Regions from separate parts of the Paenibacillus wenxiniae genome, predicted to be linked through region 2. Evidence: riboswitches for the same ligand, from Rfam matches in the RefSeq annotation. Region 2 holds a riboswitch; the other holds the start of a gene.

Region 1 (5,652 bases), on a different contig from region 2:
CGGCAAGCTTGCGTTGATCTGGTACACTTTTGCCTCGCAACATCTGTATCGCCGCGCGCATCGTGCGGCAAGACTGCTGGACAAACTTGTAATCATCGCGATCCCAAGCTTCCGGGTTATCCATATCGTAAAAGGCGATCCATTTCTCAATTAATGAAGCAGCCTGCTTCGCGTCCATCTGTGACATATTTATTCTCCGTTTCATTGCAGACATCGCTGCACATGTTAATTATCCGGTATGCCGCTTAAGATGGGCATCCGGTTCCATGTTACCATTGTAGCGGCTAGGATTGTTGGCGTACAGTGGGTTAGTTAGTGTGTTGTCCTGGTGCAGACTTTATGTGTTAGTTTCATCATCCACTTCAACCATTTCAATCCAGTCAACGATATCTCCCTCATTTTGAGCCGAGTTGCTGTAATTCGTGAGAAGAATAAACCTTTACACCTGCTTTGCGCTTTAAGGCAAGACGGTACATCGCTTGAGCGACAGTGGTCGCTTGGATTGGTTTATACTTTGACAGACTCCCCCGCAGTAACGGGGATAAGACGCGAGCAGCGACAGCGGCGGTGCGTTCGCCAGGGCGGAATTCTTCGCGGTCTCCTAGTAGCAAGGAGGGCTGGACGATGGACAGGGATGGATAGCCAAGACGGGACAGTTGTTGCTCCAATTCGCCTTTGATCCGCGAATAGAAGATGCGTGAGTTGGCATCGGCACCCATCGCGCTAATGAGTAGGAAATGCTCGGCTCCTTGCTGACGGGCAAGTTCAGCCAGACGGAGCGGATAGGTCACATCGATCTGGTACATGCGTTCCTGGCTCCCTGCTTTTTTGATCGTGGTGCCGAGGCAGCAATACACATCGGTTGCGTGCCATGTCCCTGCCTGCTGCTCCAGATGATCGTAGTCGGTGACAATCTGTTCGACTTGCGGATAGGGTTGCCAGTGCGCTACGGTTTGACGGACGAGTATTCGGATGCGGTCATATGTCTGCTCATGGACGAGGATGTCGACGAGTGAGCGTCCGACCAGACCGGTGGCGCCTGCGACCAATGCTATGCGTTCTGTCATCTTATGTATTCCCTCCTTCCGCTTCTACTTATCGCTATCATTAGACGGTGTAGTGGATGGAGTGTACGCGATATTATCGCTCCATCCTACCAATTCGCTGGATTACTTTAGCTGGATTACTTTATTTGAAGCTATAAGGCTTCTACTCGATGTAGCTCATCTATAGTCACTTTATCTATCCATATCCGTACCCTATCCATAGATCGCTTTGTTCATTTATCGTATAGCCATATTTTTATCGTTTATCCGCATATCATTTATTCGCACTTTTATACTTTATTCGTACCTGACGTATCCTCTAAACTTGTATACCCGAATGCGCAAATGCTACGTCATTCGGGTGTCGGGTATCAAACTGTGGTGTTGCTCAGAGCAAAAAGGCGACACTGCCGCCATTTGTATGCACAATATGATTGGCACCGAGTCCTCTGTAGATCATGCGCGAATTGCTGCTTTCGGTAATCACATAGATCGGTTCGCTCGTCCATGTCCGGCACATTTGAATATACCGGCAGCAGAGCGGCAGGCTGCGTTCAAACAGATACACTTTGCCGACAGCGAGCTGCGGAATCGTCCATTCCTCCTGACGCTGTGTATCAAGTAGCAGCACATGAGTTACACCCATTCGTTCTAGTTTTACTTTTTCTGCATAACTATTTACGATCGCGGCAAAGGCAATGCCTTTCACTTTAAGCAGCTGCATAAACTGCTCTCCTGCACGCGTCGCTGGAGATACCAGTACATACTCCTTAGGCAACTCCGATTCCTGCTCCAACTCCATCTCTTTCTCCTCCAATTGTGTGAAGGCAAACAAAAAAGAAGCTGCACAAGAGGTTTCCTCGCCAGCTTCTCAGGCAATCCGCACACAGACAGAGCTGTGCTTACCGGATGTCATGATCATTGTCGCCTCTCTTATATTCAGCTTACGAGGTTAGCTGACGGATTCGGAAGTAAGAGTCTCCCTACGGATGGCAGCCGTTCTTTTGAAACTGCTGCAAACCCGATTCACCCCTGAACAGTCTGTACTTATCGTACTCACTGTTCGCTGGTTCCCCCGCTCCCCGGCTACAGTACATTTACGCTGTGGCTCGGACATTAAGCTGGTTACGGCGCCAATATAGATGTCGTACACCGTAATTTATGAACTTGAGACGAATCATACTCTCCTGTCATAGCAAAGTAAAGACGAGCCGTTTCGCATTTGCTGTCAATTTGACTAATACGAGCACTAAAGAGCATATTTTTCTTCCATTTTCGCTTGCTTACGCCATATTATGCAGAAATACTAGCTTTTTATCTAAACAAGAGCAAAACCGAGCATTATGGCTATAACGGCACGAATGGATGGAATGAATCCGATTACATGCATCGCGGCAAGCTCATAGGACAGCGCACCATCTTTACCGGATATTTACGTTCTGTGCAAAATGCCCTATGATGGCTCTCAACTAAACCTCACATTCAAAGGAGTGTATGTACGTATGTTATCTGCTGTTGCTCCACTGATTCAGTCTGTTGCCTGCCCGGAATCGTTTATGGATGAGGCACGTATTCATCGGATGGAACTGTTTCTGTACGATCAGGCCAAGCTCGCCTTACCCGCATCCTACCGTCCTCTACATTGCGGCTTGCTGCGCCTATCTGGCAACGGGGCTACGGGCTGGGCAGAGTTTGAGTTTTCCGATGGATCGGCACATCTCGATCTGGTAAAGTGGGGACAAGCATTCCGGCACCTGAAACGGCTGGACGCAGCAGAAGCAATGACATTCATTCGTCAATATGAGCAGCAATGGGGCTTCACACGTACCCATCTGGCTGCTGAAGCGGTAGCCGCATGGCAAAAGGCACTATTGCAAAGCATCTCACCTACACATGTGCCGACCGAGCCGTCAACTTATATGAAAGCATGGACACATTTACCCATGGAACGGGAATTTCTTAGTTATTATTGCCAGTCTTATTATTCTTTTTGAGCGATGCTGGTTAAGTGTCTATAAAGGGCACCTGGCAGCAAGCAAATGGATGATCATGAATCCAGCAGCATCGGCTATCTGCACATTATCGCATGTTGGAAGCCTGTATTACGGATTAAAGGAGCGTTGTTATTGCAATGAGCGGAGAAAAAATTATGGTTGGTGTTCATTACAGTCTAAATGGGGAACGTCTGATTCGGCGCGGTATTCGTCTGGCACAACTGCTGAATGCGCCATTGATTGTACTGAGTGTACTCAGCGAGCCGGTAAGTGAACTGGATATGAATATGCAGCAATACTATAATGCCTGGAAAAAGCTAACCGAAGAAGCAGGCGGTACATTCGTGGTGAAGCTGAACGAGGATCGCGAGCTGGCAGAGGTGATCGCTGATGTCGCGCATCAGCATGAAATCACTCAGCTCATTATCGGTCAATCGGTGCGTTCGTTCTGGGAAGAAATTACGCGCGGTTCGCTCGTCAATGATCTGCTGGAGCATCTGGGCGCAGTCGATCTACATATCGTCGCGGTTCAGCGTATGAAAGCGAATCTGGAAGAAACGCATGAGGATGGCGTGGAAGTCGATGTGATCCGCACACCAAAAGGCTATCAGATTCGCTACGAAACCGATCAGCCGATTGTAGCGGAAGGTGTATTTTTCAAGGAAATGCATACGGATTTTGAAAATGGATTGCTTAAACTGCATATTGATGGGGAATATCAGTATTTGAAGGTGCGGAAAGGGCTACTTATCGATACGGAGCCGCTGGAGCGGATGTTGGAAAAGAGCACGTAGCCACGCAGGTAGGATGCAATGTAGGTTGTAAGGCAGACCGCACTTAGGGAAGGAATAAGGGTGCGGACTCAGGTGGAGCCGCAGGAATCTGTTGGGTTAGAAGATCGCTAACACTGAAGCAGTACGATATTTTGCTTGGCAAAAATCCTTTTCATTGAACCTCGTGTTAGAAGATCGCTAACACTGGAGCAGTGCGATATTTTGCTTGGCAAAAATCCTTTTTCATTGAACCTCGTGTTAGAAGATCGCTAACACTGGAACAGACAACATACTGCATGCTAAACAATCTGCCGCGTGAGTATACGTGGCAGATTGTTCTGTCTCAAAAACTGTAATGCTTTATCGAGTGAGCAGCAAAGTCTGCTATAGAATCTGCTTTATCATTCCAGTATCCTGCCGAGCGTATCCACAATGGATGATGTACGCTATTCATCTGATCCTCCGTTACTGTCACAACTGCAAGCACTTCCTCTTCGCATAGCCAGAAGCGGCTTCCCTGTTCCATCGCTGCCATTGATCCATCGTCCGGTAGCCACATGCTGCCGGTTGTATCCCAATGGTCTGGACTGCGGCTTGCAATATACAGGCGCACGTCATGCTCATCCATGCCTGTCCATAGCTGGGACGGGTTTAGGTAGTGACTCGCTGACTTTTTATGAGGTTCACTGTATCTATTTTCGATCAAGCCTACGCTTGTTGTATCACTTGCTGCATTAAACGCATTTTTCCCTTCGATGAATTGCTCCTTCCATCCGGTTGTGCTAAACCACTGCTGATATGGAAGCTGTGCTGGATTGATCTCCCACTGGATATATACAGGTAGGATCATCATGTATCGCTCCTTTAAATAAGATTGGGTATATAAAAGACGATTATCATCGTTGCTATATTTCAAAATTTCAAAAGTATGTGCAAATACACTGTGATTGAACATGTTGGCTAGCACGGTAAGACAAGCTGCTAACTTGTGAGGCTAACACGCAGTATAGTAAAGTCAACCTACCTGTTAACTAGCGAAGCTCGTGCTCATTACGATAGATCAATCTGTTAACTAAAAAAGCTCATACGCAGCGCGATAGATCCATCTATGAACTAAAAAGCTCATACGCAGCGCGATAGATCCATCCATGAACTAAAAAACTCATACACAGCGCGATAGATCCATCCATGAACTAAAAAACTCATACACAGCGCGATAGATCCATCCATGAACTAAAAAACTCATACACAGCGCGATAGATCCATCCATGAACTAAAAAACTCATACACAGCGCGATAGATCCATCCATGAACTAAAAAACTCATACACAGCGCGATAGATCCATCCATGAACTAAAAAACTCATACACAGCGCGATAGATCCATCCATGAACTAAAAAACTCATACGCAGCGCGATAGATCCATCTATGAACTAAAAAGCTCATACACAGCGCGATAGATTCACCCATGAACTAAAAAGCTCATACGCAGCGCGATAGATCCATCCATGAACTAAAAAACTCATACACAGCGCGATAGATCCATCCATGAACTAAAAAACTCATACGCAGCGCGATAGATTCACCCATGAACTAAAAAGCTCATACGCAGCGCGATAGATTCACCCATGAACTAAAAAGCTCATACGCAGCGCAATAATTCCATCCATAAACTAACGAAGCTCGCGTGCCGCACGATAAATCGACCAATTAAATGCCTGCCAGCTGTGATCTTGCTCCAATAGATCCTGCTTGCTCTGTCGTAAACGTGTCGTCAGACCAAGTTGCGGGTGCTGATCGGCAAACTCCAGCAAGATCGGCACGGCATCTGCCGATAAC
Region 2 (5,652 bases):
GAATCGTATATACATTATTGCGAACGTGTTCACTCGCGCTCACCATACGGAATAAGCTGATACTATCGATCACTACACGCTTACAGCCAATCTCGTTCACTACCGCTTCAAATATACCGTTAGGCTGTAGCATCTGATCCAGTAAAATATCTGGCTCCATGCAAATAACGCGCAGCTTATTTTCCCGTTCTAGCTGACGCAAATCCCATCCAAATCCGCTCATATCTTCGTAAATTTGCTCCGGTAATTCTTCAAATGTGATGTACATTCCTGGCTCGTTGAAGTTGATCGCACCTTCTACAAGGAACTGCATCCCGATCGTTGTTTTACCGGTTCCAGGCTCGCCCTCGAGAATAACTACAGCTCCCGGTGGGATACCGCCATGCAAAATCTCGTCGAGTCCAGGGATACCTGTACGAATAGCACGTGTCTTAATAGCGTTTGTGTTAGGCATATATTGCTCCCTCCATCTGTAGAATAATTTTAGTCACGCAAGGGTTAGCTTTCTTACGAAGACGACTGTACAGCAATTATAACAATGGATAGCACATTAACAAAAGCTATTTTCCAATTTAAAAACGAGACTAAAGGTTTAATAATTTATACCCTATTTTTCCAGAAGATGATAATATTTTCTGGTGTTTATCATAATATTTTAATGAAATTGCTAAATTATATCCCAAACCCGTGAATATAACATGCATAATCATGCATCGGCACTGGAAATTGCGCTGGAAAAGTCTCTCTCGGATAGATTACATACTCGATAAACTGAATCGTAACGATCCATTCGTATTTCTCCATAAAAATAGCCGACTGCTAGCTTCATGCATGAATGGCAAAAGCTATAGTCGGCCTATGATCTAATTCATAATTGTAACACGCCAGCTCAGTTGTCCAGAGCCTGCTTCAGCTCATCGGAAGAACGATCCCACCATTCTTCATTATGGCTAACGAGCAATGTTTTCAGGGCGGCCTTCTCGTCTGGACCAAGCTCACTCAGCATAATGCGACGCTTGATCGCATAATCCAGCTTATTCACATGGTCAGCGAGAATTTTCCAGCCTCGTTTATTCTCCTCATCGATGATCATCTCGCACGCCGTCGCTCCAGCGTAGCTTCCGCCTTCAGGCTGCTTGTCTACCGCAACCCAGACTAGCCATACCTGACGTCCGCCCTCCAGCTCATCACGATTTGTGAGGAACTTGATGCCACGCTCGACTTTACTTTTGGCATGCATCGCCCCGATATCGATTTTAGCCTCGCCATGATCGATAATAATAGGAGAAACGTTATTCAAGTTAATGGCACCTGCACCAAAACCTTTATGTTTACTGCTCTTTTTGCTACTGCTAATAATGTTCAAGGACATCGATTTTTTAGCCGGTTGAGCCGATTGATTTTGATCCATATTTTGATCCATGTTGAAAAATACTCCTTTTCTGTTCATAATTTATATTTGCTGCCGATATAAAAAAAGCAGCGTTTCATAGTTGTAACCCTTTGTACCGATAGCTGCTGCATGTCTGTCTACGGCTTCTATCCAGCGTGATGGATGGGCAAGCTTCAAATGCTCACTCTACGCTATATAAATGATTTCTATATAGAGAACATTCCTTATATAGAGGTAAGCAGCATCGATAGTAAGCTAGCTGTAGCTTTTAGCTGCGATATGAAGACAGATGTCATGCCTTGCAGCATCCATGCCATAAACAATGAATTTCAATATTAATTGTAACATTATTGTAGCGGATCAGGCGTGAAAAACCAATGAAACTCCTGGCTGTCCTAGTGTTATACTATAGTAGTCACGATTTGATATCGCTGACAGCCCTATCAAAGATGACAAAGTAAACGGATAGCCGAGTAACTTTTATAGGTCTAATTGCATGCTCCAATCGCAATATACGGGATTTTTCGACTAAAGATTAATTTTTTTAATAATTATAATCCCTTTAACGGCGCGGTTTTCACGATGTTGCTCACAAAGATGACAAGATTTTTCACGCAAAAAGTGCACAACAGACATTGCCAAAGTAAAAAACCTTTGTTAGAATAAACCCAGCAAGTTTTTAGTAACAACTTTGTAAACTTTAAAAGTAAGCTTGTAACTATTGTTAGAGAAGCCGAAAATTGTCGTAAAAGTTGGATATCGTCTTACGGTGCATTAATCAAAGTGTGAAGCCAAATTTCGTGGCACCGGAAAGCGGGGGAACCGTTTTGGGTGAATTGATCTTGCAAGAGAGGGATCATAGGGGAGACCTTCTACCGAATCCTTAAGCTAACCTCGTAGGCATTGGAAGGGGACAAACGATTTAACATGAAAAAGAAACTAACCGCCGCACTCATGGGATTCGCAATTGCATTTACTGTTATGGGGAACAGCAGTGCACATGCAGATTCCAGAATGGACCAGATCATTGAACCAGCAATGGGAACACCGTACCGCATCGGGGGAACAACGTTCAACGGTTTCGATTGCTCCGGATTCACTCAATATGTATTCAGTAAAATGAACATTGATCTGCCGCGTCAATCCACGTCGCAATATCAGGTAGGCGAAGCGGTAAGCAAAGACGATCTGCAAGCTGGTGACCTCGTATTCTTCAACACGACTGGAGCAGGAGTTTCACATGTAGGCGTTATGGTAAGCAGCACTCAATTCGCACACGCTTCTACATCGAAAGGTGTACGAATTGATAATCTTAGCATGGACTATTACGCTGACCGTTTTGTCGGTGCTAAACGTGTAATGAGCAACTATGCTTTTGACACTTTCGCTACAGATAACTAATTTGACTATTATGCAACTTTGACAACAACGTATCGACTACTATATCGACCGCGAAGGATTCCCGCCAGAATCTTTTGCGGTTTTTTATTTTGCGTGGCGCTTTGTATCTGTATACTATATAAACGAAACGAACTTGAGTTAAGTTACACGTTAGGCAAAAAAAGTTAAAATAAAAATAAGGTAACCCTATAATTATGTCTACTTATAATTACCCGCGTATAAATTATGGTAAACACATTTTCCAATATTTATTTTGTAATTTTATTGTATCTATTGGATAAAGCCGAAAGGAGATTTATGATGCAGCCTGCATGTGTACTGCCCTTTTCCGTCGTATCGATGAGTACCGAGCATGCTGCTCTTATTTGTAACTGGCATTACGATCCGCCCTATAATATTTATGGCTGGTTGCCGTGGGAGCAGATGCAGCAGCTAGGAATCGAATTTGGTGATCCGCAGCTTCGTGAGCAACAGTATGTTTCCATTCTCGATGCTACAGGTGAGCTATACGGCTTTGCTCAATTTTTCCCGCTGACCGGCACGATCCGACTTGGAGTGGGTATGCGACCTGATTTATGCGGATACGGTTATGGTGAATCGTTTATGCGTGCGATTACTGAAGCCGCTATCGCTCGCAATCCGGCGGCAGAGATTGATCTGGAAGTACTCACCTGGAATCAGCGTGCGATTCGCACCTATCAGAAAGCGGGCTTTCATATTACCGATACGTACAGTCGCCGTACACCCGACGGAATGAAGCCTTTCTACTGTATGGTGTACGATACAACCCTTACCGAGCAATCCTAATATCACTGCATCAATCCAACATCATCATATGAAATGAACAAAGATCATATGAAATCAACAAAGGCCTACCCGAGTGAGCGTATGTTCATACGTTCTTGCTCTGGCAGGCCTTATCTATACGAACAACCGCGGGTGCTCGCTTTAAATTAACGATACAAACGTCATTTCAGTCTCGCCGATCAAAATATCGATTCGATGCGTATCCGCAGCATAGATCACGATACCGCTTCCCACCTGAATCGTCGGCTCGGAGCCAAGTGCATAAAACAAATCTTCTGCCAGCGCCTCCTGTACTTCGCGCTGTTCGTCTGGATTTAGCGCTTGCCATTCTTCCGATGACATCTGAAAAAACAGATAACTATCCGGTATCATATTTAGTGCTGTCGTTAAATCGGTTAGAATCCCTTCATAATCACGTCCATGCTTAACACCCATACTCTGCCTCCCCTCAATCTGTCGATATTGTTACATTTACCAACTTCTTTCCATTATAACTCAAAAAAACTCTTAACATTGCATCATATTCTGTCGATAAAAAAGTATCAGCGATTTAAGCAATCCCATCATGCAACTCCATCATTCCATGGAAGAGAGTGGTGTACGCACTACAATATATACTCACGGACGAGGTGTATTATGCAAATTTCAACAATTATTGGCTTAATTGGAGGGATCTTATCCCTGGTAGTCGGGATGATCCTCAAAGGAGCCCCACTGGTCAGTCTGGTTAACAACCCGGCGGCTTATGTTATTATTTTGGTCGGTACGGCAGCTACAATCTTTATGGCATTTCCGATGAACGAAGTAAAACGTGTTCCCAAGTTGTTCGGTATCATTTTCAAAAACCAGACTTTGCTTGATAAAAAGGAACTGGTGCGGATGTTTATGGAATGGGCTTCGATCACACGCCGCGAAGGTTTGCTGGCGCTGGAGTCCAAAGTCGAAGAAATCGACAATTCTTTTCTCCGTAATGGGATGCGGATGATTATTGATGGTAATGATCAGGAGTTCGTTCAGGACGTACTGATGGAAGATATCAATGCTACAGAAGAGCGTCACCGTTCCGGCGCGCTTATCTTTTCTCAAGCAGGTATGTATGCGCCAACGCTCGGCGTACTTGGGGCGGTTGTTGGTCTGATCGCCGCGCTGGCTGACCTTAGTGATATGGAGAAGCTGTCTCACGCGATTGCAGGTGCATTTATCGCGACGGTTCTCGGTATCTTTACCGGTTATGTACTGTGGCATCCGATGGCAAACAAGCTGAAACGTATGTCCAAAGCAGAGGTAGAGATCAAGCTCATGATGGTTGAAGGTCTCCTATCTATTCAATCCGGCGTATCTACGATGGCGATTAGCCAGAAATTAGCTGTATTCCTGACGCCAGCCGAAAGCGCAGAACTTGATGCTGATCAAGGAGGAGGTGGCGCCGGTGAGCAAGAAGGGTAAACGACACGAGCCTCATGAGGAGCACGCGGACGAAAGCTGGCTGCTTCCTTATTCTGACCTGATGACCCTACTGCTGGCACTGTTTATTACTCTATTTTCCATGAGTTCACTGGACGCTTCCAAGTTTAAAGGAATGGCTGAAGCGCTTAATGCTGCTTTTACCGGCGGTACTGGCGTAATGGATCAAACTTCACTAGCACCGACCCAGGGCAAAGTGACAGGTAAAGGCGAACCGGATAATACAGCAGAAGCGGCTACACCGACCGATAGCAAATCCAAAACGTCGGCGCAAAAGCTACGCGAGCAATTGCAAAAACAAGAACAGCAAGATCTGGAAAGTCTCAAACGCAAGCTGGATCAATATATTAAAGAAAACGGGCTAAGTTCTCAATTGACGACAAAGCTGAATCAGTCCGAACTGAAAGTAACGATCAGTGATAACACACTGTTTGCTTCCGGTATGGCTACCGTTAAACCGGAATCACGCCAGCTCGCCAAGTCACTTTCTACCATTTTGCAAGAAATTCCGGGTTATGATGTGATCGTATCCGGTCATACGGACAATATCCCGATCTCCAATTCGCGGTATACGTCCAACTGGAACC

What was found. A riboswitch is a leader RNA that binds a small molecule or an ion and turns the genes downstream of it on or off. The one in region 2 is predicted to bind cyclic di-AMP.
Region 1: another riboswitch for cyclic di-AMP. It lies ahead of AAHF22_RS07770 (MDR/zinc-dependent alcohol dehydrogenase-like family protein); the one in region 2 lies ahead of AAHF22_RS22800 (C40 family peptidase).

Annotation. Positions count from the first base shown of each region.
Region 1 is NZ_JBCGUH010000003.1:412,686-418,337, forward strand. It holds gene AAHF22_RS07760 (hypothetical protein) at 1-187, opposite strand, end outside; gene AAHF22_RS07765 (oxidoreductase) at 396-1,067, opposite strand; gene AAHF22_RS07770 (MDR/zinc-dependent alcohol dehydrogenase-like family protein) at 1,435-1,848, opposite strand; cyclic di-AMP (ydaO/yuaA leader) riboswitch at 1,972-2,150, opposite strand; gene AAHF22_RS07775 (hypothetical protein) at 2,549-3,040, shown strand; gene AAHF22_RS07780 (universal stress protein) at 3,178-3,834, shown strand; gene AAHF22_RS07785 (hypothetical protein) at 4,157-4,663, opposite strand; gene AAHF22_RS07790 (DUF4153 domain-containing protein) at 5,487-5,652, opposite strand, start outside.
Region 2 is NZ_JBCGUH010000024.1:32,653-38,304, forward strand. It holds gene AAHF22_RS22790 (ATPase domain-containing protein) at 1-454, opposite strand, end outside; gene AAHF22_RS22795 (YwhD family protein) at 890-1,411, opposite strand; cyclic di-AMP (ydaO/yuaA leader) riboswitch at 2,173-2,311, shown strand; gene AAHF22_RS22800 (C40 family peptidase) at 2,321-2,794, shown strand; gene AAHF22_RS22805 (GNAT family N-acetyltransferase) at 3,095-3,601, shown strand; gene AAHF22_RS22810 (hypothetical protein) at 3,743-4,036, opposite strand; gene motA (flagellar motor stator protein MotA) at 4,238-5,047, shown strand; gene motB (flagellar motor protein MotB) at 5,031-5,652, shown strand, end outside.